DNA from 3 places in the Singulisphaera rosea genome. Region 3 is predicted to be linked to each of the others. Evidence: riboswitches for the same ligand, from Rfam matches in the RefSeq annotation. Region 3 holds a riboswitch; each other region holds the start of a gene.
What was found. Region 3 has a riboswitch for cobalamin ahead of ACYOEI_RS07105 (DUF1559 domain-containing protein). Riboswitches for the same ligand answer to the same signal wherever they lie in the genome.
Positions count from the first base shown of each region.

Region 1 (9,856 bases), on a different contig from region 3:
ACCGAGGCGGGAACGGCGCGGCGAACGGTCAGGCCCAAGGTGGTGGCCAGCAGGCGGCACCCGCCCCCCAGCCTGCCGCGAAGTCCAAAGGGTCGGCCAAGTCTGCCGCCAAGGGCGCGTCGAAGGCCAAGGCTACGGGGGCCGGGGTGGCCTCGGCCTCGGCGACGGAATCCGGGTCCGGCGGCGCAGCCACCAAGGGTGCCGGGGGCTCGGCCGGCGCCTCGGCGTCGGGTGACGGCTCGGATGTCACGAGCATCCCCCGGCCCGACATCCGAAGCTTCAGCTACATCATCGAACCCCACATCCCCCTCCGACCCACCACCAAGTCGAGCTCTTCGAACTCGGCCCAGGGCAAGGCGGCCACCCAGTCCTCCGGCGGTAGCGGCGGCCGAGGGGGCGGAGGCGGCGGTGGCCGTGGCGGCGATGGCAATTCCGAGATGCCCGGTTCCACCAGGATCATCAGCATCATCCCGGAAGGGACGCCGGTGAAGGCCGGCGACGTCGTCTGCGTGCTCGACTCCGCCGCCTTCCGCGACGAACTCCAGGCCCAGGAGATCCGCTACACCCAGGCCAAGGCCTGGGTCGAGCAGGCCAAGGCGATCCTCGAGGTCGAAGAGATCTCCCTCCGCGAATACGAGGAGGGGATCTATCCCCAAGACCTCCAGCTCATCCGCCAATATATCCAAATGTGCGAGACTAATTATGGGCGAGCCAAGAAGACCTACGAGTGGTCGCTCGACACCGTGAAGAAGAACTTCCGGACCACCTCGCAGCTCAACTCCGACGCCCTGTCGCTCAAGCAGACGGAGATCTCCCTCAGCGAAGCCAGGGGGATGCTCCTCCGGCTCGAGAAGTTCACCGGCAGGCGGATCGAGGCGGCCCGCAAGGCGAAGATCGAAGCGGTGCGGGCCGACAAGCTCTCGCTCGACTCGGCCTTCCAGCTCGAGAAGGAACGCAAGGAACGCCTCGAGAAGATGATCGGGTACTGCACGCTCCGGGCGCCCCGAGACGGCATCGTCGTCTACGCCAGCCAGGCGAACCGCTGGGGGCAGGTGCAGAACCCGATCCAGGAAGGGGTGACGGTCCGGCAGTCGCAGCCCATCTTCAACCTGCCGAACTCGAACTACATGCAGGTCAAGGCGAAGATCAACGAGTCCAAGGTCTCCCTCGTCCAGTCGGGCCAGCCGGCCCTGATCCACGTCGACGCCTTCCCCAATCAGCCGCTAAAGGGGACGGTCACCGAGATCACGCCGATCTCCGCCCCGGCGAACGGGCCGATCTCCGACGTCCGCATCTATTACGCGACCGTTCGCATCGACGGCAAGACGTTCGACTCTCTCCGCCCTGGCCTGAGCGCCGAGGTCGACTTCCGGATCGAGTCGAGGCGCAACGTGATCCGCGTGCCTCTCGAGGCGATCCGCTGGGTCGGCAACCAGGCGTTCGCCGCCCTCGCGACGAACACGCCCGATGGCCTCACCTGGCGCTGGAAGCCGGTGACGCTCGGCCTCAGTGACGCCACCTACGGCGAAGTCCTCTCGGGCCTCGAAACCGGCGACCGCGTCATCGACCACCCCGACACGTTGCCTCCTCCCAAGCCCGTCCTCGCCAGGTCCAACGAAAAGGATCACTTGGTCGACGCCAGCGCCTCCCGTTAATCGATCAGCTCCATCGAACCGTTCGGAGGCGAGCGTCTGGCTGGGCTTGCGCCCGGCCGAGCTCGCCTCCGTCGATTTCGGCGACGTTGATTCTGGGAGGTCTCCTCAAAACTCCGCCCTAGGTGAATTCACGCCGCGGAACCTTCCGTCACGAGCCCCATGGCCCGCTCGACCAGGTTCAACGCCGGCCCCCTTTCAAGCCCGAAGACTCGATCCGATCGAGGACCGCGTCGGCGGTCAGGTGTGCCAGCGGAAGGTGGTCGGCCCGCATCGCGGCCGCCAGCTCGGGTCCCTGGCCGACACGCCCATATCCCTCTTCGGTGTCGAAAATCACGGCCGAAGCCCCGAGCGTGACGAGCTGTCCTCCGGCCGCCAAAGCCTGGCTCCAGGGAGTCCCCTCGCCCCCAGGGACGGGGACGTTGGCCCTTCCATCGGTCAGCACAACAACCATGGCCGACTCGTCAGGGCATTCCCTGGCGATCAACTCGGCGGCCAAGGTCAGTGCGTGCGCCAAGGGAGTGCGGCCGCCGGTCGGGAGTTGACGCAGGACCAACTCGGCCCGGTCGACGCTTCGGGTCGGCGGCAGGACGACCTCGGCACGAGGGCCTCGGAACGCAACGATGGCGACCCGGTCTCGGCGACGGTAGGCGTCGCCAAGTAGGCTGAGGATCGCTCCCTTCGCCGCCTCCATTCGACGCCTCGCCCCCATCGATCCGGAGGTGTCGACGAGGAAGACGATCAGGGCACTCCTCTGGGCCGCACGCACCTTCCCGTGCAGGTCGCTCTTCTCGATCGCAGGCACGCCCCCCGTGCCGGGTCGGCGACGGACCGCGGCCCGAAGGGTAGCATCCAAGGCGAGCTCACCCGGCGACTCGTCCGCGACGGCCCGCAGGAAAGGTCCTCGGCCCACCGTTCCTCCCCCCGTCCGCGTCCCCGGAATCGACGGCCGATCCCGAGCCGGAGGCCGGGGATCGAGTTCGAGGCGAGGCATCGCCGGCAGAGCGCCTGGGGCAATCACCTGTTCCTCGCCGTCGTTGTCGGCATCACTCGGAGAGTGGGATTCGTCCGGATCCGAAGACGGGCGAGGCCGATCACGGTCGGGCGAGCCGTCCTCATCTCCGGACTCGTCCTCCGACCGAGGAGGCGAAGCCACACGGTCCCCGTTCTGCGGCTGGGTGTCCGACTCCGGTTCGTCCGGTCCCAGCGCCCGCTCGATCGCGTCGCGGTCGAGGCCGGGTTGCTGGAACGGTTGGCGACGACGCCGATGAGGCAGGACGAACTCGGCCGCGGCACGGAGGTCGTCCCTCCGCACGCGACCCCTGCCATCGAGCGAAGCGAGAGCCCGGGACGCCTTGTAGAGGGCGATATCCGCGCGGAGTCCGTCAACCTGGGCTTCGCAACAAACCCGGGCGATGGCCGTGAGCAGGCCGGGGGCGACGACCACCTCCCGGAGCCGGAGTCTGGCTTCCGCGATCGTTGCACCGAGCGCCCGATCCTCGGCCTCCCAGCGTGAGGCGAATCCGGTGGGATCCGACTCGAATTCGAGCCGGCGCCTGACGACCTCGGCACGGAGGTTGAAGTCGGTCGGTGCGGCGACCTCGACCATCAGGCCGAACCGGTCGAGCAACTGTGGCCGCAGTTCTCCCTCTTCGGGGTTCATGCTACCGATCAGGATGAAGCGGGCCGGGTGTCGGGCGGAGATCCCGTCGCGCTCGACCGTGTTGAGGCCCGAGGCCGCCGCGTCGAGGAGCACGTCGACCAGATGGTCGGGGAGGAGATTGACCTCGTCGACATAGAGGATCCCACGATGGGCACGCGCAAGTAGGCCGGGCTTGAAGGCCGATCGCCCCTCCTTGAGCATGCGGTCCAGGTCGAACGCCCCGAGAATCCGGTCCTCGGTGGCGCCGATGGGCAACTCGACGTGGGGCGGTGACGCCTCGACCGCCCGTCGGTCTGCCGAGGCTTCCGAGCACGAAGGGCACTCGGGCCAGGGCGAATCGACGTCGCAACGAAACGGACAACCCTCCACGGCCCGGAGCGTCGGCAGCAGCCGGGCCAGACCTCGTGCCGCCGTGCTCTTGGCGGTCCCCTTTTCACCTCGGATCAAGACGCCGCCGAGACTCGGGTCGACCGCAGCGATGAGCAGAGCCGTCTTGAGCGCCTCCTGCCCGACGAGTGCGCCAAAAGGATAGCCGATGTCGTGTCCGTTCATTTTCGTCCGCTCGGGCGCGACGCGGGCGGCTCGGCTCGCATCTCAAGGGCCGTTTCCGTTTCCAGGATCATCTTTTTGAGAGAATCGAGGGTCTCGGCGTCGGGCTCGGCCCAGAGGCCACGCTCGGCGGCCTCGACGAGCCGCTCGCCGATCGCTTGCAAAGCCCAGGGGTTGCTCCGTTCCAGGAAGGCACGCATCGTCGGATCCAAGGCATAGGCTCCGGCGACCTGGTCGTACATCCAGTCCTCGACGACCCCCGTCGTGGCGTCGTACCCGAATAAGTAGTCGACCGTCGCGTTCAGCTCGAGTCCCCCCTTGTAGCCATGCCGACGGATCGCGTCGAGCCACTTCGGGTTCACGACTCGGGTGCGGAAGACGCGGAGTGTCTCCTCCTTGAGGTCGCGAACCTTGGGCCGACGCGGATCCTGCGTATCGCCGAATTCCTGGCGCGGCACGCGACCCGAGAGGGCGCGGATCGTGGCGATCATCCCCCCGTGGAACTGGAAGTAGTCGTCGCTGTCGAAGATGTCGTGCTCGCGGTTGTCCTGGTTGTGCAAGGCAACCTGGACGCCCGAGAGCAGATGGCGGAAGGTTTCGCGGGCGTCGGCTCCTTGGCCTTCGGAGGTATAGGCGTAGCCGCCCCAATTGACGTAGGCCTCGGCGAAGTCGCCCGGCTCGGTCCAGTTCTTCTCGTCGATCAACGGCAGGATCCCAGCCCCATAGCTGCCCGGCTTGGCCCCGAAAACGCGATAGCGAGCCTTCCGCTCGGCATCGGACTCGCAGCCACCCTCATCGAGGCCGGCGGCCAGGTCGGTCAGGTAGTGCTTGCGGACGAAGTTCCGCTCGGGTTCCTCGTCGAGCGTGGCCACGCATTCGACGGCCTCGTCCAACAGGCTAATCAGGTGTGGGAACGCGTCACGAAAGAATCCGCTGATCCGAATGACAACGTCGACCCGGGGCCTTCCCAGTTCTTCGAGGGGGATCACCTCGAACCCAAGGACTCGACGATTCTCCCGGTGCCAGGTCGGCCGCACACCCAGGAGCGCGAGGACCTGGGAAACGTCGTCCCCCTGCGTCCGGATTGCACTCGTGCCCCAGACGCTGATGCCGACCCGCTCGGGCATCTCGCCGGTTGCCACTCGATGACGCTCGACGACCTCGCGGGCCAGGGCCTGTCCGACCTCCCAGGACGACGGCGAGGGGAGGCTTCGCGGGTCGACTGTATAGAAATTCCGGCCCGTCGGCAGCACGTGGGCCATGCCTCGGGTCGGAGCTCCGCTGGGACCGGGGGGCACGTAGCGACCTCCGAGCGCCGCGAGCAGATTCGTCGTCTCCTCCTCCGTCTTCGCGAGCTTCGGAACCAGGTCCCGGCAGATGAAAGCCCCGATCCGGGCCAGCACTTCGTCGGTTCGAAATTCGTCGCCGAACGCCGACCCGATCGCCTCGCCGACCCGTTCCCCGTCGAACCCGTCGCGGTGCAAGGCCTTTAAGAACTGGCCGACCAGCGAGTCGACCGCCTCGAGCGCATCCCCCCGAGTCACGATCGGCTTGCCGGTGCGATCCGCGAGCCTGAGGACCGCCTCGTCCCGTTCGCCGTCGAGTCGCTTTCCGAGCCCGTCCTGGAGTTCATCCGGATCGAGCCCGAACAGGGCACAGGCCGAGGCACGAAGGCTCGGAGCCTCCAGGTTCGGCAGCCGGGTCAGGGCGCGAAGCAACTCGACGAGCGTCTCGTCCCTTGGGGCCTGGCCGAAGATGTGGAGGCCATCTCGGATCTGCGCCCCGGCAAGCTCGCAGAGGTAGGCGTCCAGGTCCTCCAAGAGGTGGGCAACCTCGCGTCCCTGCATGCTCGCGAGCGAGACGGGAGTGCCGTCGGCGGTCAGGCCCTCGTCCCAATCGTGCGTGTGATCGCCGTGGTCCTGGGTCATCAGCCGCGCGAGGTCGCGGTCGAGTCGCGCCCGCTTGATGAGGTCCCAGATCTGGCGTTGCAGGACCGGCAGCTTCGACGGGTCGAGCAGTTCGACCTGGTAGTACTCATCGACGAGCTGTGCGAGCTGTTCCAGTTCCCCGTAGACGCCGGCGTTCGTCAGCGGGGGGACCAGATGGTCGACGACCACCGCATGCCCGCGCCGCTTCGCCTGGGCGCCCTCGCCGGGATCGTTCAAGATGAACGGGTAGAACAGCGGCAGATCGGCCAGGAAGGCGTCGGGGGCACAACCGCTCGAGAGGCCGACGCCCTTGCCGGGCAGCCACTCCAGGGTCCCATGCTTGCCGAAGTGGACGATCGCGTCGGCGCCCCAGTCGTCTCGGAGCCAGCGGTAGAGGGCATAGTAATTGTGGGGAGGCGGCAGGTCGGGCTGGTGGTAGATGGCCGCGGGATCCATGCCGTAACCTCGAGGCGGCTGGAGGGCCAGGAACACATTTCCCAGCTCCAGTCCCGCCAGCGAGATCGCCCCGTCCTGCACGTAGGCCGCGCCTGGCGGCGGCCCCCACTGCTCGATCATCCCGCGTCTCAAACTCTCGGGCAGTTCCTCAAACCACGCGGCATACTGTTCCACAGGAACGCGCCCCGCGGCATTGGCGAGCTGCTCGGTCGTCAGGAACGTCTCATCATAGGAGCACCGGTCGATCAACTCATGGATCAGTGCATCGCCGTCGGGCGGTACACCCTCGATCCGGTAGCCCGCCTCGCGCATCGCCGCGAACAGCCGAATCAGCGAGGCGGGTGCATCGAGCCCCACGGCATTCCCGATCCGAGCGGCCTTGCCCGGAGCATTCGTCAGGATGACCGCGACTCGCTTCTGTTCGTTCGGGAGCCTGCCCAGCGTCGCGAATCTCGCGGCGAGGCCGGCGACCCGTGCGGCCCGGTCGGGCTCGGGCACGTATCGAGGCGCCTCCAGAGCACCCGGCCCTGAAGACTCCTTGAAGGAGACGGGCACGGTGATGATCCGCCCGTCGAGTTCCGGCACCGCGACGTTCATCGCCGTGTCGAGCGGCCCGAGCCCTCTCGGGCTCGCCTCCCACTGCGGCTTCGCCGAACCGCTGGCAATCGCCTGGAGGATCGGGACGTCGAGAGACTCCAGCGCATCCACCGATCCGCCGTGGGTCCAGTTCCGGGTCTCCGCCATCGCGAATGACATGGTTGTCACGAGCACGTCGATCAGCCGATTGTCCCCGTCGTAGAACAGGTCGAACGCCGAGGGCCAGGCCGCCGAAGGACGTTCCGACGCCCTCGACGGCTCCTTCAAGGAGTCGGTGAAGACCGGCAGGGCGTTGGCCCCCGCCGCTTCGATCGCACGCACCAGGGCATCGATGAACTCGAGGTTCGTGCTCAGCCAGTGGGCGCGATAGAAGAGCAGACCGACCGTGGACCGCGACGGATCACGCAAGGCTCCCCATTCGGCCAACGTCGTCTCGAGCGGGAGATCCGGGTGATAAACCCCGTGACGCGGCGGACTCCCGGGCGGCGAGAAGCCAAGCTCCGCCCGCAAGAGTTCGTCGGCCAGGAACCGCACGAGGTTCTCCATGTTGGCCGTCCCGCCCGCCAGGAGATAGGCGGCCGCTCGCTCGATCACGGCGGTCGGGACGGTCGAGCCCGCGAGGAATTCCGGGTCGGTCGGTCCGACGGCGCTGATGAGCAGCAGCCTCAGGTCGGTTTGACGAGCATACTGCGCCAGCCGACGCCACCCCGGCAGGTCGTCCGGGCCGCCGTGGACGCGTGCGACGACCACGCGAGCGACCCGGCCGCCGTCGTCCACGAGCGATGCCAGGTGCTCGTCGCTCTTCACCCGGTTCAGACTGGCCGTCCGGACCATGGGCAGTCCCACAGGCTGGTCGGCCATCGCCCTCCGCAGCGCCAGGAGGTCGGTGTCGGCGTGGGAAAGCAGCAAGATCTCGTCGACGAGCTTCGAGCCCGGATCGATGAATTCGCCTCGATCGTGAGACGATTCGCCGGAGAGCACGGCCTCCTCGGGCCAGGCGTAGAAGTCGAACGCCAGTTCGGCAAGCTCGGCCGTCGGCGGGAGGTAGCGATCGGCCGCCAGCATCCGGTCGATGTAGTCGTAGATCGCCAGGATCCGCGACTCGTGGTTGATCGACTGGAACCAGACTCGGCGGCCGTCGAAGAGCACCAGCGCCACGTTCAACAGCGGGCAAGGCCCCAGGCAACCGCTCATGGTGAGCTGGACGTTGTCCCGGATCCCTCGACGCTTGTACTCTTGCTTGTAGAAATCGAGGGGAACGATCGGATTGCCACGGTCTTCGCGCCCGCAGCAGCATCCCCGCTGGCAGACCAACAAATGCCCGCGCCGGGGCAAGACGTGGATCGTCTTCCCATCGTTCCTCAAGACACGACGGCGATTCGCTCGCAATGACACGGGGATTAGGCTCCGGCTCGCGTTTCGCTCGGTCATCGGGCTCGAGTTGGCATGGGCCAACACCGTCGCCTGGACGCCAAGCATGGCTCGATCGACTTATGAGGCCACGGCGCGAGAGGGTCGCGCACTTCGGGGCGGGGGATCCGGCGTCTCGCGGCTAGGAGCGAGCTTCGGGCGGTTCCGCCCAATTCCGGAGCCGGGTCGTGGGATCGAGCGACGGGGGAGTGCGTGAGCCTGAGACTTCGGACATGGATTTCCCTCACCTTCCTCGAGGTATATGGGGATAAGCTCAAGCGGTCGACCTGGCTTCCCGGTCGACGAGGCTGTGGCAGCCTCGCGCCCAGGTTACAGTTGCGGGACAGCGCCGGAATCACACCGGCTTCGCCGCTTTCATTGAGGGGGGGATGCCCCCAGCTTTGCACGGATGCAAGCCTCAGCCTACATTCGTACCGCGAGCGATCTTAGCCGAGACTCGAGCCCTCCGACAACCCATACCTGCCCGGCACAGCCTATCCATCGGCAGGAAGGACGACTCCGCCGAAGGCAAGACATCCAAGAAGTACCAAACCAAATTATTATAAATTGAATCCGACTTTAATCCGTTTTTCCAGCCGAGCACAACGAAGTAAGCGAGAGGGTTGAACCACGACCGCGAAAATCCGACCCACGCCACGGCCAAGCGTCCCCGGACAGAGTCGACGACGAGATCATCCCCAAGGTGGGATGCAAAGCGAAAACCCCGACCAACCGGCCGGGGTTTCTCACTCGTGCTCGACCAATTCATCCCGCAAGGCACCGCGCCCTCGACCTCCCGTCTCCTCACTCCTCCGTCGCGGCCAGCTCACTTCGGGTCAGCCAGGGCCTTCTCGATCCCCTTGACAACCTTCTCCGAGTCGGGACCTTCCTCAGGGTCGAACCTGGCGACAACCTCCCCCTTGCGGTTGACCAGGAACTTGGCGAAGTTCCAGCTGATGGGTCCGGAGAACTTGGGGTTGGTCTCCGGACTCGTCAGGAAGCCATAAAGGGGGTGGATCGCCTCCCCTTTGACGACGATCTTCGCGAAGAGCGGGAACGTCACGCTGTACTTCGAGCTGCAGAACGACTTGATCTCGGCGTCGGTGCCGGGCTCCTGGTTCCCGAACTCGTTGGCGGGGAAGGCCAGCACCTCGAAGCCATCGGCCTTGTATTTCCCATAGACCGTCTCGAGCGCGGCATACTGATGCGTATTCCCACACTGGCTCGCGGTGTTGACGATCAGGAGGACCTCGCCCTTGAACTTCGCGAGGTCCACAGTCTTCCCGTCGATGTCCTTGGCCTGGAACGCGTGCACGGACGTGGGCTTCTTGGCGGGTTCATCCGCGGGGGTGACCCGCGCGACCAATAGCAGGGAGAGGGTCGCCAGGAGAAGGGGGAGGATACGGTCGAGCACTGTGGATTCCTGTGCAAGGAGGAGGGAGGGACGAACGCAACGGCCCGGAGGAAGGGCCGCCCTGGCTTGTGCGACTAACCCGACATTGTAGGAGGAGCGACTACCGCATTATCATGGCAAGGCCTATTTCGGAAATCAAGGCGGGGGCTCTCGCGTCCAGAGATTTCGATATCTTGAACAGTGGCCC
Region 1 covers NZ_JBTYIP020000019.1:178,102-187,957, reverse strand. The annotation lists gene ACYOEI_RS27180 (efflux RND transporter periplasmic adaptor subunit) at 1-1,655, shown strand, start outside; gene ACYOEI_RS27175 (magnesium chelatase subunit D family protein) at 1,834-3,867, opposite strand; gene cobN (cobaltochelatase subunit CobN) at 3,864-8,324, opposite strand; cobalamin riboswitch at 8,516-8,675, opposite strand; gene ACYOEI_RS27165 (glutathione peroxidase) at 9,082-9,669, opposite strand.
Region 1: it holds a riboswitch for cobalamin, as region 3 does, so the genes downstream of both, cobN (cobaltochelatase subunit CobN) here and ACYOEI_RS07105 (DUF1559 domain-containing protein) in region 3, are expected to answer to the same signal.

Region 2 (9,856 bases), on a different contig from region 3:
CCTGGATTGCTGCGAAAGGTTGGCCGTTTGAGTGAAGTCGGTCGACTGCGTGGATTTTTTGGTTATTGCATTCTCGGGGGTTGAAGATGAGCACCCCTCCCTCGATTCTCAAGGCTCGACGGAATCGTGGGCCTTCGGGACTTCCTGGTGTTCCGTCTGGCTTTCATTCGCCACGATTCGGCGGCGCGAGGAGAGCTCGGCCCAGATGCGCCGTTTGGTGTCCGGGGATGCGTCGCGCCAAGTGATGATCTCGGCGATCGTCCGCGCACAGCCGATGCACAGGCCGGAGGTGCTGTCCATCCGGCAGATCCCCACGCAGGGGCTGGCCACGAATTCGGGCATCGTCGGCGCACCTTCGCGAGGGCGGGGATCAGAGTTGGTCGGCGCTGATGATCTCGCCGCCGCGTTGGGAGAGGACCGCGGCCAGGACCTTCGGATCGAGGTTGTCTTTCAGGAACCGGGCCGATCCGTCGCCGAAGGCGAAATAGGCCCCGCCGACGTGGTAGCTGGCGAACTCCTGGCCGAACTCGCACCCGATCTTGCCGAGTAACGGCGAGGTGCTGGTCACCTGGCACGACGCCCAGATCGTCCCCGGCACGGTGCCGTTCCGGGCGCTGATGGGGGCGCTCTGGTCGAGGAAGTTCTTGTGGCCGATCCAGTAGCCGAACGAGGCCTCGTGGGCCTCGCCGACGAGGATGGTGTAGGTCGTGCCGTCGGTCATGCTGAGGACCGAGCTATTGGGGAGGGACGAGGTCAGCAAGACCCCGCGAGGCGTCCCCGAGGTATCCCCCTGGTTGGCGTAGTTGTTCTGGCAATTTGTGCCGGGGAAGCATCGCAGGGCGCGCTCGCCGTAGTTGCCCGAGTAGTCGTTGCGCCCGAACTGCAACGGCGATGACGGGGCATCGCCGTTGGGCCTCGTGAGCGACGAGTATTGACTGGTGGGGCAGAGGAAGAGGGACAGCGAGGTGGCCCCGGCCGTGGTGTTTTGGGGCTCGATGTACCACAGGCTCTGATTAATGCTGTTGTAGAGCGGTGATTGTTCGGCAAATGGGAGGATGGCCGTCCCCCAACTGGCCATGCGCCTGGCCCGGGCCGCGGGGAGGTTGGCGACCGTGACGCTGGCCATGCTCAGGCCGTAGCCGCCGGCGGGGAAGACGTTGTAGGTGCCCTGGTACGACTGGAAGGCGATGCCGATCTGCTTGAGGTTGTTCGAGCACTGGGCGCGCCGGGCGGCCTCGCGAGCGGCCTGCACGGCGGGCAGGAGCAGGGCGATCAGCACGGCGATGATGGCGATCACCACCAGCAATTCGATGAGCGTGAAGCCACGATGGGGCGTGGCCAGGGGACGAGGGCGCACGAGAGACGCAGCCTTTCCGCCGGGTCGGGCGTGAAATCCGGCTTCGGTGTCCCGGCTCGCGGCCCATCGCAGACGTCCTGCGTGCGGGCCGCCCGGAAGCTCCGGGTCCGAAGCGTCGGAACCGATCTCGACGGGCAGGTCTTCTGGCTCTCGGCTCGTGGCGGCGTCCGGATAGCCTTCCCGCCTCGCGGCAGTGGCAGAGGATCCGGAATCCTGGCCGATCACAGCGGCGGCCCCGCGACGGATTTGCACCGTCTTCCCTATTCTCCCCCGGCCCTTGGCAAAAGGCCGGCGGCACCCGTCGAGCGTCTGTATTACAGCGACACCCCGGTTTCGCTGTCAAGGACCGCCGCCATGAATTCGTTAGTCGATATGAATGCGTCACAAAGCAATAAATGAGGCAGGCCCGCATGAAGGGCCAAGCCGACGGTCCCCCTCTCCGCCTTGTCGCTCGAGTCCATTCTCGCCGGGATCTTTGCCCTGGGCCCTCCGCGTCGACGGCCAATTGCCCCGGAATCCACGCCCTTCAAAATGTCGATCTGGAAGATTTTTTTGGGATCATGTCCGGTCGGTGTGGAGTCCCTGATAACCCTGTCGAAGGGGGTCGTGAGACGGCCCCGCGAGGAACACGACGAACGAAACGATGGGGGACCCGACGATGAAGACCGTTTTGCTGAAGCTGGTGGTGGCGGGCACGGCGGTGGCGGCGATGACCTCCGCGGCGGATGCAGGGGAACGCACCTACGGTGGCTCGTCCTCGAACGCGTCGCAGTGGGGGTATCCGCAGTGCCGTCCGGAGTCGGCCCCCTGCGACTACCCGCCTCCTCCCAGCGACGGCGGCTACTGCCCGCCGAGCTATCCGCCGACCAACTGCGGGTATCCCAGCGGTGGGAATTGCTACCCCGGCGGCGGTCGTCCCGGCTACCCCGGCTCGGGCGGCTACCCGAGCGGTGGCAATGGCTATCCTGGTGGCGGTTACCCCGGCTCGAGCGGCTACCCTGGTGGCGGTTACCCCGGCTCGAGCAGCTACCCTGGCGGGGGTCGTCCCGGCGGCTATCCCGGCTCGAGCGGCTATCCTGGCGGGGGGCGCCCCGGCTATCCCGGGTCCGGCAATGCGAGTGGGTATCCCCAATCCGGCCACGGCCCCGTCTGGGGACAGTCGGGCGGCAACTACCCCCGGCCCGGCGGGAACAGCTACCCCAACAACGGCGGGTCGCTTCCCCCGAATCGTGGGCCGGTCTGGGGGCAGTCGGGCGGCTACGGCCAGCCCGTGAGCTACTCGGGCGGCGGGTACGGCGGACACGCCGGCGGGCATGGCGGGCACAACGGGGGTCGGCGATAAGGCCGATCGAGACGGCGAATCTTGATGATGGTCGCCCCGGGGGGAACCTCGGGGCGTCTTCGTTTGTTGAGGAGCCCAATCATTCGCTCGGCGGGGTGAGCGTGAAGACGCCGAACGGGCGCGACGACGTTTCGAGGCCGACTTCCCACTTGTTGAAGCGGACGAGCCAGCCGTCGGCTTCGAGGGCCTCCAGGAGGCGGAGGCTCATGGTGCGGAAGGGGTCGGAGAGGAGAACCCGTCCGCCTGCCGCCAGGTTGGTCTCGAAGATCCGGCGGAGCTGCGGGTGGAGCGACTCGCCGTAGAGGATGTCCGAGCCGAGGATCCAGTCGTAGCGTCCGGCGTCGTCCCAGGCGGTCCAGTCGGCGAGGCGAAGCTCGACCGCCGCGACGCCGTTCCGTTCGCCGTTGCGGCGGCAGAGGTGGAGCGCCAGCTCGTCGCGGTCGGTCTGAACCACCTTACCGCCGAACGACGCCGCGACGATGCCGGGGAGGCCCGTGCCGGAGCCGAGCTCCAGGACGCGCTTCCCCACGAACTCTCCCGCGAGTCCGACGATCTCGTGCACCAGCGCGATCGAAGACGGCCAGAGGGAGACGCCGTAGGGCAGGCGGTTCTCCTGCGGCTCGATGACCCGCGACTCGTCCTCGCGGGTCAGGACTGCACCCGTGTGGAGGATCGTCCACTCGCGGCCTCCTTGCCTCGTGCGGTACTCCTGGAGCCGGAAGTCGCCGCCCGTGGTGCCGAGCGTCTGCTGCGTCGTTGTGCTCTCGTCCATACCGCCACTTTACTGCTCAGGTCTCGGGCGGGTGAAGACGAGGCCTTCGCAAAAGTCCGATCGAAGCCTCGGCGCGATTTCTCGCCAGCCATTGACTTGTGTCGCAGGCTACGCAATGATGCGTATCGATCGACACGTCGGACAAATGGAGGACCAGGATGGCGGGTCGGAAGACGATCGCGATCACGGACCGGCAATTTGCGGTCCTGAAGGTGCTCTGGGCGTCCGGGCCGTTGACGGTCCGGGAGCTGATGGGGCACCTGCCTCGCGGGGACCGGCAGCCTTATACGACGGTGCTCGGGCTCTTGCAGGGGATGGAGAAGGGGGGCCTGGTCGCCCACGAGAAGGAGGCCCAGGCGCACCGCTACCGGCCCACGCTCACGGAGCGCGAGGCCACCTCGACGTTGTTGTCGGACTTCCTCGGCCGGTTCTTCCAGGGGTCGGCCGAGCGTCTGGTGCTGGGGCTGGTCGACTCCCAGCAAATCGACCCCGAGATGCTCAAGTCGATCGAAGCGAAACTCGCCGACACGTTTGAGCAAACCCCGGAGGCGGGGACCTCCGAGGCGAAAGGCCCCTCGAAGCGAGGAGGGCGGAAATCATGATCCGGTTCGTCGATGGCACGATCGACCCGTTCTTCTGGTTCCTGGCCGATTGGTCCGTTCGCTGGGGGGTGGTGATCCTCGCCCTCGCGGCGTGGTTCCGGATCCGGCCCCCGCGCCGGGCGGCGACCCGACACCTGCTCTGCGCGTCGGCACTGGCGGCGGGGCTGGTGCTGCCCCTGGCACCACGGTGGTCGATCCCCTGGCGACGGCCCGCACCGACGCCTTTGCCGGCCGCCTTGCCGACCGTCGCAAAGGGGCCGGTTGTGCTCGATACAAGACTGCTCGTCCCGAGGACGAGCGCGCCGGCCGAGACCCCGGCCTCTCAGCCGCCGACCCCGGTCGTTGTCCGTGCCGGGGTGCGTACCTCGGAGGTACCGGCACGCATTGAAAGGTCCGCGATCCCCGAGCCCGAGGTCGCCGAAGGCCTGGGACCCTGGCGCCAGGCCAGGGTCGTCCTGGGGGTAGCCTGGTTGGCGGGGATGCTCGTGTCCCTGGTCCGTCTCCTCGTGGGTGGGAGGATCCTGGCCCGGCTGCGGTCGTCGTCGAATCCCGTCTCCGGTGAGGCCCTGGTCCGATACCGGTCGGAGCTCGGCGTCCGCAGGGGTGTCGTGATGGCGACACACGAGGCGGTCGGGTCGCCGGTCCTGCTTGGCGGCCTCGCGCCGACGATCCTGGTCCCAGACGACTGGGACGCCTGGCCCGAGGCGACGAGGCGGGCCTGCCTGCTCCACGAGCTGGCCCACTTGGAGAGGTGGGACGACCTGGCGAAGCTCGCCGCCGAGCTGGCGCGGGTCCCGTTCTGGTTCCACCCGGGGCTCGCCTGGCTCCTGGCCCGGCTCGACCGCGAGGCCGAGCTGGCCTGCGACGACATGGCCGTCGGCCGAGGCGTCGCGCCGGCCGAGCTCGCGAAGTTGCTCCTCGACTTCGCCGCCCGTCCGCTCCGGCTCGATCTCCGGCGGCTTGGCGTCGGCGGCCAAACCCTGTCCTTTTTCGACCGGAACACGGTCTTGACCCGGATCACACGACTTCTGGAGGACGACATGTCTCGAGCGATCATCCCTCCGTCGAAGCTCCGCTCAATCGCCCTGGTCGTGGCTGTCGCCGCTCTGGCGTCGGCGATCGGCGGGGCCCAGGGCCGGGCGCTGGAACCCGACGCCCCGCCGCAACCGGCCGCAAAGCCGAAGGATGCCGGCCAAGGGCAGGGGACTGCCCCCAAGTCGTTCTCGGTGGTCGTCAAAGACGCGGAGGGACGACCGGTCGAAGGGGCGACCGTGGTCGCCGGACTCATCCCGACGAATCCCGGACAGGAGGGTGTGGCCACCGACGTGACCTCCTCAAGCACCGGCGTCGATGGCTCCGCCCGGTTCGATCGCGAGCCGAAGCCGGGGATCTGGGTCATCGCGTTCAAGGAGGGGCATTCCTTCATGAGCCGAAACCTGCTCGACCCGACGGGGGCGATCCCGACCTCGCTGGCCCTCCCCCGCACCCGGGTGCTTTCGGGAACGGTCGTCGACGCCGCAGGCCGGCCGATCGAAGGGGCCGAGGTACGAGTCGAGGGGGCGTATCGGACCTCCGGCCGGACGCCGGTCTTCTATTTCGCCCCCGCCCTCCAGGCACTGACGAAGGAGAAGCCGATCCAGCGGGCCTTCGTTACCCGGTCGGACGCGAGCGGGAGCTTCCGCTTGGAAGCACTCCCCGAGCAGGCCCAGGTCGCCCTGGTGGCCTCGGCGGAGGGGAAGGCGACGACACAAACCGCGTTGCGGAAAGAGGGGCCCCGCGCCGCCGACAAGGCCGAGGATCCCGTCCGCATCGTGCTCAACGACGAGGCGCGGGTGTCGGGGCGGGTCGTCTCGGCCGTGTCCGGCGTCGGGGTCTCGGGACGATCGGTGACGCTCCGAGGGATCGCCGAGGGGGCGAGCGTCTCGCTCCGAGGGAAGGCGACGACCGACGCCGAAGGGCGGTTCGAGATCCGAGGTCTCGGCGCGGGCCGGGCGAACATCCTCCTCGATGACGTGCCCGCCGACGGGCCCTGGACGTTCATCGCCGCGACCGACGTCCGCCTGACCCCGGGCTCGACCGCCGCGGCGAGGATCAAGCTGGTCGAGGGCGTGAAGGTCACCGGCTCGGTGACCTCAACCGACGGCAAGCCGATCCCCGGCGCCTCCGTCACCGTCTACGGGGCGAGGAACCCGATGAACGGCGGCTCGACGCCGGTAACGGTCCTCAGCGACCCCTCCGGCGTCTATCGCTTCCGGATGCCGCCGGGGAACGCCTATGTCATGCTGAATGGCAGCGTCCCGGGATACACGAGCCTGGGCAATACCGAGTCGAACCGGAGCGTGCTCATCCCGGACGGCCAGCCGACCTTCACCCTCCCGGTATTCGCGATGGCGCCCGGAGTCAACCTGACCGGTCGGATCGTCGACGCGACGGGCAAGCCGCTCGAGGGGGCGAAGCTCGTCGGCGTCTGCAACCAGACCTATTGCTCGCCGCTGAACCAGCCCTCGGCAACCGCCGACGCCCAGGGACATTTCCGCCTCGACATGCAGGCGGACGGGCAGCCCATCCCGCTCAATCAGGGGGTCACGTTCCAGGTCCGACTGGCAAGCGGGCAGGAGTTCGACGCCTCGCTCGTCCCGACGGGCAAAGGCGAGGTGACGATCAAGCTGCCGACCCTTCGGGACGGCGGGCCGAAAGGACCCGAAACGGTTGCCCCCGACGAGATCGCCGGGGTCGTCACCGACGTCGAGGGGAAGCCCCTCGAAGGGGTTTTGGTCCATCCTTATAGCTGGGTCCCGTTCATCAAGACGAAGAGCGACAAGGAGGGCAAGTTCCGCGTCAAGGTCCCCGAGCAAGGCAAGGTCGAGGTCCGGCTCAGCAAGGACGGATTCGAGCCTCGCGAGTTCCTGGCACATCCCACGGGTCAGCCGGGCTGGGTCGTGGTGATGGGGAGCCGGACCTACTTCGAAGGCCGGGTCCTCGGGCCCGACGGGGGACCGGTCGCAGACGCCCCGATCCGCGCCGACGCCGGTCCGAGACAGATGGCAGGGGCCCGCATGGGCGAATGTTGGACCGAGGGACTCTCGGGCAAGGACGGCCGGTATCGGCTCTATGTCGAACCCGGGATGTACGAGTTCCAGATTCGTGTCCCGGGCGTTGGCGTAATCCGCTCGCCGAAGCATGCGATCGCCACCGACGAGGCCCAGACCCTCGACCTCTCGCTCGGGTCGGGAGTTGATTTCGAGGCCCGCGTGGTCGACGCCCAGGACGGCAAACCGGTCGCGGGCCTCGTCCTGAAAGACTGGCGCAACCCGACCGTCTCGGGGACCTCCGACTCCGAGGGGATCCTCCGCATCCCCTCGATGTTGCCGGGCGACTTCAAGTTCGGCTCGATCGAGGCCGAAGGCTACGCGCGGTGGTGGTCCGACGCCTGCCTCAATGAGTGGAGCCGCTATCAGAAAGCGGACCGCTTCGGCTTCCAGCGCAACTTCGACGGGCTCGACTTCGCGATGAAGCCCGGCATGGCCCGCGTGACGATCCAGGTCGAGAAGGCCGCCACGATCCGAGGCCGGGTCATCGACCCCGACGGCAAGCCGGTCGCCGGCGCCACCGTCGCCCCCGCCCTGACCGGCTCCGGCAACTCGCTGACCGGCGACACTCGCTTCAGCGTCGAGACCAAACCGGACGGCACGTTCACCATGCGGCTGCCGGCCAGCGGCGAGATCGCCTACAACCTCGTCGCCCACGACGGCAAGTACCAGCAATGGCGGACCTGGGCCAACGGCGTCGTCGACCCGTTCCGGACGACCCCCGGCCAGGTGATCGAGGGGATGACCCTCCGACTGTCGAAACCGGCGACCGTCCGGGGCCGCCTGGTCGACGCCGAAGGCAAGCCCGTCGCCGGCCGGGAGGTCCGCGCCAGCGCCGTGGACAAGCGGGAGAACCGCTACTACGACCCGACCACCAAGTCCGGTGCCGACGGCACGTTCGAGCTCCACTTCATCCGCGCCGGCGAGCAGTTCGTCCAGGCCGCCCCGTTCTATCTCGACGCCAGCCAGGCCCCGCCCGGGACCAGCGGCAGGCTGACCCTTGCCGAGGGCGAGACCAAGGCCGGGCTCGAACTGATCGCGGACCCGGAACGCTGAATGGCGGCCGGGCGCGACGACGTTCGGATCCTCGCCGGGCGGCCGTCCCTCGGGGCGGTCGTCACGGTCGCCAATCCGCCTGCGGGCGGGGCGGTGGGCCGCGCGGATGTCTTCGGGGTCGATGAGCCGGTTGTTCCAGAACCGATAGGTGGCCTCGGTGGCGGCCCAACCGCCCGAGGCCTGCCGGCCTCCGGCGCGTCGAGCAGGTCGTTGACCCGTCTGACCAAACCTCGGTTCGAGCGTCGCTCTCCGAGGTCGACATGGCAGAGTTCGAGCGATGATCGCATGGTGCTCTCACGAACATTCAGGCAAGCAGGATTGAACTTATGGCTAATGGTTGGTAAGGGACCGTGAGAACGAGGGATTTCACGACGTGGGGGTCATTGGATCGCTTGCGATGCCGGGGGAGACTGTCCTTAGAGCCGATCCCAGTAGGCGGGCTTGAGCCTTGAAAACAAGGCGTTTTTCAGCCTGCTGGGATCAGCTCTCGGTACGGCTCACCGCAATCAAAGGTCCGGAATTCAAGGAGCGTCAGGACTTCGACGAGTCGGCTGGGCTGATCGCCTTAACTTAATGGACTGTTTGGTTTTGAATTCCGAACCATGTTTTGCGGTGAGGGGTGCTTAGGACACTCCGTCCTTGCCCTCTCCGGGCCCGACGGCCGGCCCCAGCCTCGACAGTCGGGACGACGGCGACGGATTCCCTGACCATGTTGGCCAAAGGCGACGCATCCCGGTTCTATAATAAGGGAAATGACGTTCATCCTGTCGTGGAGCCACCATGAGCCGATGCGCTCGTTGCTTCGAGTTGCCAGCACCGGTCCCCCAGACCGGGATCCTCTGCATCGCCCCCCCGCTCGCCCATACGCTCGGTACCGTGCGTGGCTTCCTCCGTCGATCCGACCTCGCGTACGCCGAGCCGGATGACAACGTGTTGGCCATCCCCTTGTCGGCCGGCGTCCTCCTGGGCCTCGCCCAGGGCCTTGGCAAGATCTTGAGCCAAGCCGAGTTGCGCGATACTCGTTCGTTCGTGACCGATGCCGAGGGGGGGCCGAGCCTGGCGGACCTGGCGTCGGTACAGCCCTTGGCCACGCTCTTCGCCCAGGTCCAGGGTGGAAGGTTCGCGACGATGATCGAGGAAGGCCGGTTGACCAGCCACTTCCAGCCGATCGTCCATGCCGTCGACCCGGAGAAGGTCTTCGGCTACGAATGTCTCCTCCGAGGCCTGGAGCTTGACGGCACCCTGGTTTACCCGGGCCTTCTCTACAAGGCCGCCCGGGACGCGGACTTCCTGTTCTCACTGGACCGGCAGGCACGCCTGACGGCGATCCGCACGGCGGTCGCGCATGGGCTTGACGCCACCCCGAATCGCCTTTTCATCAACTTTAACCCGACGTCGATTTATGACCCTACCTACTGCCTCCGCTCGACCGTTTCGGCGATCGCCGAAACCAGACTGCAACCCGATCGGATCGTTTTCGAGATCGTGGAGAGCGATCGGATCGAGGACGTGGAGAGCATGGTGAGGATCGTCGACTTCTACCGGCAAGCCGGATTTCAGGTCGCTCTCGACGACCTCGGTTCGGGCTTTGGCTCGTTGGACTTGCTGATCCGGCTCAAGCCCGATCTCGTCAAGCTC
Region 2 covers NZ_JBTYIP020000024.1:131,096-140,951, forward strand. The annotation lists gene ACYOEI_RS30435 (DUF1289 domain-containing protein) at 109-342, opposite strand; gene ACYOEI_RS30440 (DUF1559 domain-containing protein) at 371-1,357, opposite strand; cobalamin riboswitch at 1,474-1,674, opposite strand; gene ACYOEI_RS30445 (hypothetical protein) at 2,016-2,699, shown strand; gene ACYOEI_RS30450 (class I SAM-dependent methyltransferase) at 2,779-3,471, opposite strand; gene ACYOEI_RS30455 (BlaI/MecI/CopY family transcriptional regulator) at 3,630-4,073, shown strand; gene ACYOEI_RS30460 (carboxypeptidase regulatory-like domain-containing protein) at 4,070-8,218, shown strand; gene ACYOEI_RS30465 (EAL domain-containing protein) at 8,999-9,856, shown strand, end outside.
Region 2: it holds a riboswitch for cobalamin, as region 3 does, so the genes downstream of both, ACYOEI_RS30440 (DUF1559 domain-containing protein) here and ACYOEI_RS07105 (DUF1559 domain-containing protein) in region 3, are expected to answer to the same signal.

Region 3 (9,856 bases):
GGAGAGGTCCAAGGGCATCGGGCCGGTGATCCGTTCAACGATCGGCGCGAGATAGGGCCGGAAGATCAGGGATGCGCCGGTGACGGCCAGGACGGTCGTCGGGACCAATCCAAGGATGCCGACCTGCCGGTGGACATCGAGGGCTGTCCAAACTCGTCTCCTGGGCCCGTCGACACTTCGGGGTCTCGTCCACCACCAGAGCCAGGTGCCACTCGCTCCGAGGGTCAGGGAAAGCAGCCCGATCGCTCCAACGACCAGGCGGCCTTGCTTGCCGAGGAGGAGCTCGACGTGGAACGCCTTGATCCGGTCGATCAAGCCGGTGCCGAATCGCCGTCGGCCCTGGATCTTCGCCGAATGAGGGTCGACGAAGACCTCCCAGCGATCCGAAGGGTCTCGCCCGCCGAGGAACGCCATGAGAGCCACCCCTTCGCGGTCGGGGAAGAGGAGCATGCGCAATGCCGGCCCACCTGCGGACTCCAACTCCACGGCGCGGCGAACCGCATCGAGCGACGCCCGGGCGTGCAGGGGCTCGACCCGCCAGAGGGACGGGTTGAGTCCTCGATCGATTTGGGAGCGGAACGCCAGGATCCCGCCGCTGAGCGCCGTCGCGGCCAGGACGAGGCCGCAACCAAGGCCCAAAACGGAGTGGACCTTGCGGACGACCCGGTAGGACCTCATCGTTCGGAGGCCTTTCCCGGAGGGCTGGGAAGCCCCGACGCGTCCGGCGCCCCCGGCGGGGATTGGCCGGGGGGCGTGGGACGAGGCCCGGGGTCGGGCGGCCCGCACCCAACGGCCAGGGCCGCAGTCAGGGTGGCGACGATCGTTCCCCACGGGCGCCGGCTGGGGCGCCTCGGATTCGGATGCGATGGCAACATCGGCCCGGTGTCCTTCAAAGCGAGACCTTCGCGGATCAATAGGCGTCGGCGCTGATCACTTCGCCGCCGGCACGGGTGGCGAGTGCCTGGTAGACCGCCATCCTCGCGTTGGGGGCCAGGCTGTAGCCGCTCGGCCCGTTCAGGAGCGGGCCCGCCACTGCGTAGTCGTTCACGACGGGGAAGGCGTCGATAGAATCTTTGAGGAAATGGACCGACCCGTCGCAGAAGGCCACGTTGATGCCACCGGGATGGAAGCTCGAGGGGTAATACGGGCTCCGGAACCGGTTCGGGGCCGCGTTGTAGATCCCCTGCGCCGAGTAATAGCCGTAGGTCCAGGCCCCGTAGATCGACTGATAGTACAACGCCCTCGTCGGGGTGGTGGCGGCGTCGTTGACGTAGTAGGCCTGGGCCCGCTCGTCGAAGATCATCGTGGAGCTCGTGCCGTCGGTGACGTCGGCCAGCCGGACGTTGCTGTCCATGAACACGATGCCGTTGTGGGTCGCCTTGGCACGCTGGAGCTCGGCGGGGGTCATGTTCTTCGGCGGGTTGATCCAGAGGCCGGAGACGCCCCGGTAGCTCGCGTGGGCCTGGGCCCAGACGCCGGCCGGCAACGGGTCGGGATTCCAGAACGGGAGGCTGATCCCGCCGGCCGCCGCGGCGACCCGGACCAGGGGAGCGGTCTTCGACACGGTCGAGTCGCTCGGGCACCACAACGTGGCGATCCCGAGGCCCTCGATCGTGAGGTTCTCGTTGTCGTAGATCGTCCGAGAGAAGTTGATGGCGTTGTAGGCGGGGACCTGCTCCATGAAGCCGAGGATCCGCTCGAACGCGCTGTGGTCCGGGTAAGGCTTCGTGCTGGTGGGGTCGGCGGGATAAGGGAAGCTGCTGGACGGCAGGACGCCCGTCGAGGACTCGTAATTCATCGCCCCGATGGCGATCTGCTTGAGGTTGTTCGAGCACTGGGCGCGACGCGCGGCCTCGCGGGCGGCCTGGACGGCGGGCAAGAGCAACGCGATGAGGACGGCGATGATCGCGATCACCACCAAGAGCTCGATCAGGGTGAAACCCTGACGGCGGACGGACGGGAGGGAAGGCATGGGGTGAGATCTTTCTGCCGGGACGGGCAAGGGACCAGCTTCGGCCCTCGAGCGCACGGCCCGTTGCAGAACGTCTGCCAGCGGCCCGTCCGGATGCTCGTGGCCGAAGCATCGGAACAGCGACTCGACGGGCAGGTCTTCTGGCTCTCGGCATCCAACGGCTCCCGGACCGCCTTCCCACCTCGCGGCAGTGGCACGAATGTCCGGGGGCCTAGCCGATCACAGCGGCGGCCCCGCGACGGATTCTCACCGTCTTCCCTATTATCTCCCGACCCCTCTCGAGATGGGGAGCACCCGTCGAGCATGGGATTAGAACCAACCTCATCGGCCCCAGTCAAGGAGCGGCGGTCCCAATCGCGAGGCCCCGAGCCCCCGAGCCTCCTCACGCCGTCTTGGCCGTGATCGTCGACGTCGTGGCCGGGGTCAGCCCCGCGGCTGTGGCCTTGATCAGATAACCGACTCCCGACCTGGTCAGGTAGAGGTTGGTAAAGGTCGCCACACCGCGGACGGCCTTGACGGTCAAGGTCCCACCCAGCATGCCGTTGCTGGGGTTTGCGGCCAAGGTGAGCGTGATGGTACCGGTGTAGTTCGGATCGATGTTGCCGCTCGCGTCCTTCGCGGTGACCGTCAGCGAGAATCCGCTCAGCGTCTTCACGTTGCTCGGTGGTTGAGTTGAGATGGTCAACTGTGTCGCGGCGGGAATCACGGTCATGGACGTCGTCGTCGCGGACTGCAAGCCCGCCGCCGTAGCCAGGAGTTGGTAGCCGGCCCCGGCCGCGTTCAACGTCAGTCCCGAGAACGTCGCCACACCGCCCACGGACCGGACCGTCAGCGTCCCACCGAGCACCCCGCCGGAAGGGTTCGCCGCGAGGCTCAGCGTCACCGGGCCGGAGTAATTCGGGTCCACGTTGCCTTGCGCATCCTTCGCCGTGACCTTCAAACCAAAGCCGGCCGCCGTCTTCGCACTGCTCGGCGGGAGCGTCGAGACCACCAATCGCGTCGCAGCGGGCGTCACCGTGATGGCTGTGGTCGTCGCCGCGGAAAGGCCCGTTGCGGTCGCCTTGATCTGGTAACCGGACGCAGAGGTGTTCAACTTCAGGCCCGTAAACGTCGCCACGCCTCGGACCGCCTGGACCGTCGGTGTACCTCCGAGGACCGCACCGCCGGGGTTGGCCGCGAGGCTCAACGTGATCGATCCGGAGTAGTTGGGATCCACATTCCCGCTCGCGTCCTTCGCCGTCACCGTCAGACCAAAGCTGCCCGCCGTCTTCACGCTGCTCGGCGGCTGCGCGGTGATCGCCAACTGCGTTGCCGCGGGTTTGACCGTCACCGCCGACGGAGTGACCGTGATTGCCGAGGATGTCGCCGCCGACACGCCGGTTGCGGTCGCCTTGATCTGGTAGCCCGCCCCTGTCGCACTTAGGGTCAAGCCCGAGAATGTCGCCACCCCCCGGACGGCCTGGGCCGTCAAGGTCCCACCGAGAACGCCAGCTCCGGGGTTGGTCGCGAGGCTCAGAGTGACGGGCCCGGTGTAGCTATTGTCCGGATTCCCATTACCGTCCCTTATCGTAACAGCCATCGAGAACGGGGCGCCGATCGTCACGCGGCTCGGTGGCGACGTCGTGATCGCCAGCTGCGCCGCCGATGACGCGGACGAGGAGAACGGGGTCGTCGTCGCGAAGGCGGGGAGGAGCGAGCTCGTGGCCAGGAGGGTCTCACCGGTGCCGGACTTGTCGAGGGTCAGACCAGTGAAGGTCGCCACCCCGCCCACGGCATTTACGGTGAGGGTGCCGCCGAGCGTCGCGCCGCCCGGGTTTGCTCCCATCCTCAGGGTGACGGGACCGTTGAACGACGCATCCTTGTACCCGTTGGGATCGACGACCGTGACGGCCACGCCGAATCGGGTTCCGGTTGTTACCTTCGTTGGGGGTTGGGTCGTGAACGAGAGCGCGTCGGTCACCCAACCGACGTCGGCCAGACCGGCCCAGTCGAGCGAGGTCATCCCGCGACGCTGGCCCGGGGCGAGCAGCCCGTCCATCAACGGCTCCTTGCCGTTCGAGGAGAGCTTCGTCGACCACATGCCGTTGCTGTCGGTCGCCAAGGGGACGGGCCCCCCGTTGCTCACCGAGGCATGGGTTCCGGTGAAGGTGCGGTTCATCAAGTCGACGTTGGCCGTCCATGGGAGCGACGTACCGAAACCGAGCGTGCTCACGAGCATTTGTTCGGCGACCGAGAGGAAATCGTACCGGCCGGCCCCGGGCGTCCCGCCGGTACCCGCGAAGCTCCAGTTCGAATTCGCGCTGAAGGTGAGCATGCCGCCCCAAGGGGAGGTGTCCGTCGGCTTCGCCCCCAGGGCCCCCGCCTGGCCTCGCGAATTGATGTTCTGGATGAAATCCTTCGAGCCGCTATAAGACTCCCCCGCGCCGGTGTAATACGAATAGCCACTGGTCGGCGAGGCGAAGCCCCCCACGTAGACGAGCAGCGTGTTGGCAGCCACGGTCGGATTTTTCACCGTGACCAACGAGCCCGACCTCGGGCTGCTCGGGTTGGCGAAAGTGATCGACCAGTTGTTGCCCCCGGCCGCATTGGGCGTGATCGCCGTGAGACTGTCGTGCAGGCCACCCCCGATGATCGCCGCGGCCTGCTCCAGGACCGTCTTCGCCGCGGGATTGTTCGCGAAGAAGCCGGAGTTGTCATAGGTGTAGTCGTACTGGATCGCCACCGACATGACGACCCGAGATTCCAGTGATTCGAGCCCGCCCGAAAACGTCCAGGCCTGGCGGGTCGATCTTCGGGGAGTTCTTCGCGGGCGCAGAGCTCGGATTCCCAGCATCGAGGGTGCATTCTCCGTCGTTGCACGACTCGGAGGGGGCGCGGACTTCGGGCCGCCGCTCCGTCTTGTTACGTTGGTCGGTGTTCCTACAACGTCCCCGACCGTCCTTCTCGCAGGCTTATCGTAACAACATCACGTTTTTTCAATCTATTTCGACAATAGAATGCATTCCCAAGTCTTGGCGAAGATTCTTCGCGACATTCATCCCTTTTTTCCATTCCACGCATTCGCCGATTCATTTTTGATCACAGAATCAAAACCTGGCACCCCCCCGCTCAACCCAATCCCCGCCGCCTACGAATTCAACCCAATTCATACTCTCGACCCGATTCTTCTCGCCATCCGTCCGAGGGAATTCCGAGAATCGAGGAGATCTAGGCAAGTCACGATCGCGTGGCATGTCGCCATAAAGCATCAGAACCCGTATACAGGATGAGGGCGGTCGGCGTCGGCCGTCGTGTTGAACCGTTGGCAGGAGACGGGCTACTGCTTAGGATACGTCGCGTTTTGGCCGGTTGGATGTTGCTTTACGAGGACATTTCGACATGGGTGTCGTGCAAGTGCTCTGACGAGCGGCGGACCACATCCTCCGACTGAAGGTGCTCGTCTCAGTGCCTGAGAGCCAGCCGGCGACGATGTTCATCTACGGCCTTCGGGGTGACGGTCACGAGGCGATGAGGACTCTTTCCAGAGTCGTCTGCGCCGGCTACGCTGGCGGGTTGGACGTCGAACGCCGAGATGTCACCGACCGAGGTCGGCTCCGGCGGGAACCGCCACGATCGAAGACCCTTGTCGAGGGGACCCGATGACATCGAAAGCGAGCCCACGCGAGGGGGCGGCGATGCATTGCATGGAGATCCGGGGCGGGAGCCATGCCGTCCAGGAGGCGCTGAGCATGCCCGGGCTCGAGGCCTGGGTATACAGCCTGCCGTATGAAGGGGCCGCGCGGGGGGGCGACATTCACTATTTGTCGGTCTGCGGCGGGGGGATGACGAGTCGACTGATCGTCGCGGATGTGTCGGGGCACGGGTCACAAGTCGCCGACTTCTCGGCGACGCTCCGCGACCTCATGCGGAAGAACATCAACACGAAGAGCCAGACGAGGCTGGTCCGCTCGCTCAACCAACAGTTCACCGAGTTCGCCCAATGGCAGCGCTTCGCCACGGCGGTGATCGCCACCTACCTGGCGAACAAGAAGACGCTCACTGTCTGCAACGCCGGCCACCCTCGACCGCTCTGGTATCACGCGAAGGCAGGGACGTGGGGCCTGATGGATCGGAACGTCGGCGAGGCCGGGAATCTCCCGCTCGGATTCGACGATGAGACGAACTATCACCAGTTCTCGGTCACGCTCGGCCAGGGCGACGCTGTCTTCTTTTACACCGACGCCCTGATCGAGGCGACGACCCCGTCCGGTGCCATGCTCGGTGAAGAAGGGTTGCTCAACCTCGCTCGAGGGCTCGACCTCTCCGACCCTCATCGAATGGGTCCAACGCTCCTGGCGAGAGTCGAGGACTACCGGGGGGGGCGATCGGCCGACGACGACACGACGCTCGTCGCTCTCTTCCACACGGGGGACGGCGTCCGGCCCCCCTCTCTCGGCGAAAAGCTCGACGTCTATGCCAAGGTGTTCGGGCTCAAATCCGTTTGAATGAACCTCCCGAAACCCGGCTTGAGGAAGAAGCCGGGTTTCGGGCAGGGAAGGGCAGGGCAGATCAGATCAGGACAGGATTTTTGACTATCGAGCCGCCTTCTTCTTCGCGGCGGCTCCGACGACCCCGCCGATGTCGGGATGGTTCGTTGCGGGGAGCCGTTTGGCCAATTCCGAGATGACGGCCGCATGGCTTGGATCCTTCGCGAGGTTGGTCCACTCGTAGGGATCCGCTCTTTCGTCGTAGAGTTCCTCGTCGCCGTTCTCGTAACGGATGTAGCGCCAGAGGTCGGACCGCACGGCGTGGTTGCCGAAGCGATAGGTCGTGAGGGCGGGTTGGTCCCAGGCGGCCTTCGGATCGGCGAGGAGGTTGCGGATAGTCCGTCCCTCGATGTGGGAAGGAGTCGGGATCCCGCAGAGGTCGGTGAGCGTCGGATAGATGCTCATGAAATCGACCGTGCGCTCGCAGAGTTGGCCGGGTTGGGTGAGGCCGGGCACGACCCAGATGAGGGGGGCGCGCGTGGCCTCTTCCCAGAGGGCGAACTTGCGCCAGTGCTGCTTCTCGCCGAGGTGCCAGCCGTGGTCGCCCCAGAAGACGACGATGGTGTTGTCCCGCTCGGGGGATTTGTCGTAGGCCTCGACGAGGCGGCCGATCATCGCGTCGCAGTAGGAGATGGCTGCGAGGTAGCCCTGCACGGCCTCCTTCCAACGGCCGGATTCGAGGATCGCCTTGTGGTCACCCTCGGGCTTGCCCATCTTGATCCCCGCGGGGGGGATGTCGGCGAGGTCGTCCTCGCGATGCGGCGGGAGTTGGATCGCGTCGAGCGGGTGCATGTCGTAGTACTTGCGCGGGACGTTCCAGGGCATGTGCGGCTTGTGCAGGCCGACCGCAAGGAAGAACGGCTTGTCGCGTGCCTTGGCCAGTTGGTCGATGCCATACTGGACGATCTTCCACTCGCGAAGGTCCTCGTCGTTGCAGTCGAGAGGCGCGAATTTGATCCCGCCGACGCCCGTGTCACCCTTAGGAAGCGGGTCCTTCCCTTCGGACTCGAAGTAGTCGTCCCACTCGGCCCGACGGCGGTAGGCTTCGTGGTAGATCTTGCCCGCCCCCGCGACGTAATACCCTGCCTTGCGGAACGTCGTCGTCAGCGGCAGGTCTTCTGGGATCGCCTTGCGCCAGTCGTTGTTGTTCTCGTAGACCCCCGAGGTCGACGGCCGCAGGCCCGACATCAGGGCCGCTCGCGACGGGTTGCAGACCGGCGCCGCGCAATAGCTGCGGGAGAACCGCACGCCCCTCGCCGCGAGCTTGTCGATGTTCGGGGTGATCGTCTGGGCGTTCCGTCCCAGGTAGCCGACCCAGTGATTCAGGTCGTCCACGGCGATGAACAGGACGTTGGGCTTCTTCTCGGCGGCGACCGCCGGCCCGCCCGCGATCGCCGCGAGCAGCAGGGTCGCGGCGAGGGGGAATCCGAGTCGTTTCAAGGGAGCATACTCCTTGTCTTGCAATGGTCCTTTGAGATCGGACCACGCCAATTGATTTTTTGATATGCCGAGTTTCTATGGGAGTCGGCGAAGATACCCCGAAAGGGGTTGTCCATGTCGAGTACGTCAGAAACCCGGTCTTCGAGGGAAAACCGTGGTTCGGGACAGACAAGGGGGCCGACGACTATCGCACGGCCGTCCTGGCGGCCGCACCGGGGCCCCAGAGCGGCTTGGCGAGTTGGTCGCTCCAGGACTTCCAGGCCTCTTGCAGCTCCCGGGCTTTCTCCGGCTGCTCGGTGATGAGGTCATGGGCCTCGCCGATGTCGCTGGCGAGGTTGTAGAGACGGACGGGCCCACTCTTGGCGGTCGCGGCGTCCGACTTCGCCCCGGGGGTGTCCAGCGCCTTGTCGTAGCGGACGAGCTTCCAGTCACCTCGACGGATCGCGAACTGGTCGCCCAACCGCCAGTAGAGCGAATGGTGCGGGGTACCCTGGTCCTTGCCGCTGAGGAACGGCACGAGGTTGACACCGTCGAGTTTGGCCTTCGGGTCGATCGCGACGCCGGCGGCGGCCAGGGCCGTCGGGAGGATGTCGAGTTGGATGACCGGCTTGTCGTACACGGCCCCCTCGGGGAGCTTGCCCTTCCAACTGACCACGAACGGGACGCGGATTCCCCCCTCGAGCGTGGTCCGCTTCGAACCACGCAGCGGCGTGTTTCGCGAGGCGTTGATCGTCGTGCCCAGCATGGTCGGGCCGCCGTTGTCGCTCAGGAACACGATGAGCGTGTTGTCCTCGACGCCGGCCGAACGGAGCTTCGCGAGGACGGCCCCCACGGCCTCGTCCAGGGCGAAGAGCATGGCCGCGTAGGTCCGCCGGGTCTTGTCCTCGATCGACGCGAACTTCGCGAGTCGGGCGTCATCCGCGTGCATCGGGGTATGAACGGCGTTGAAGGCCAGCTCGAGGAAGAACGGCTGGTCCTTGTGTCGGTCGATGAACGCGACGGCCTCGCGGGAGAAGGCGTCGGTGAGGTACGCCTTCTCGGTCACGATCTTTTGGTCTCTATAGATATCCTGACTCTCTTCCACGAAATAATCGTGGTGCCCGGGGAGGAACCCGAAGAACTCGTCGAATCCTCGTTTGTTGGGATGGAAATCCGGATCCGCCCCCAGGTGCCACTTGCCGACGAGCCCGGTGGCATACCCCGCGGCCTTCAGTCGGTCGGCGATCGTCGACTCAGACAGCGGGAGCCCCAGGCGCACGCCGGGCGCGGCGACCGCCCCCGGATTGAACTCGTGGCCGAAACGCTGCTGGTAGCGGCCCGTCAACAGGCCGGCTCGCGTCGGGCTGCAATACGGCCCGGAGACGTAGCCGTTGGAGCAGCGGACGCCCCCCTTGGCCAGGGCGTCGAGGTTCGGCGTCGGGATGTCGCGGGCCCCGTGGAAGCCGACGTCGGCATAGCCCAGGTCGTCAGCTAGCAGGATCACGATATTCGGCTGGCCCGCCGCGACCGCGTCCGTTCCCCCGGCCGCGGCCAGGCCGGCCACGAGGGCGATCATCCTCAAAAGCCGACCCATCGATCTCTGTCTCAGCTCTCGCATCAAGGCTGACTCCTCTCGAACTTGGTTTGCCGATCGGGTTGCGGGTTTCCCCGTCGATTGCGATGGCCATCGAACACGGGTCGCCCCAAAGCACGGCCGGCCGGGATGCCGGAATGAGCCGACTGCAGCCCAGTTTCGGCATCCTCGTCCTATCGAGAAACCCCCGAACCGCCCTCGGGTGGCTCGAATTCCCTCGGCTTGTGGCCAAATCCTCCGCCTTCGTCGAGGCCAAGCCTACCAATCGATCACCAATCCGGTCAAGTTTATAAAGAATAATCTTGACAATACCGATGAACTAGCAAGAATAACAGCCGACACGCC
Region 3 covers NZ_JBTYIP020000003.1:168,512-178,367, forward strand. The annotation lists gene ACYOEI_RS07100 (PepSY-associated TM helix domain-containing protein) at 1-678, opposite strand, end outside; gene ACYOEI_RS07105 (DUF1559 domain-containing protein) at 911-1,972, opposite strand; cobalamin riboswitch at 2,086-2,285, opposite strand; gene ACYOEI_RS07110 (beta strand repeat-containing protein) at 2,355-4,700, opposite strand; gene ACYOEI_RS07115 (PP2C family protein-serine/threonine phosphatase) at 5,611-6,456, shown strand; gene ACYOEI_RS07120 (sulfatase) at 6,544-7,938, opposite strand; gene ACYOEI_RS07125 (sulfatase) at 8,123-9,535, opposite strand.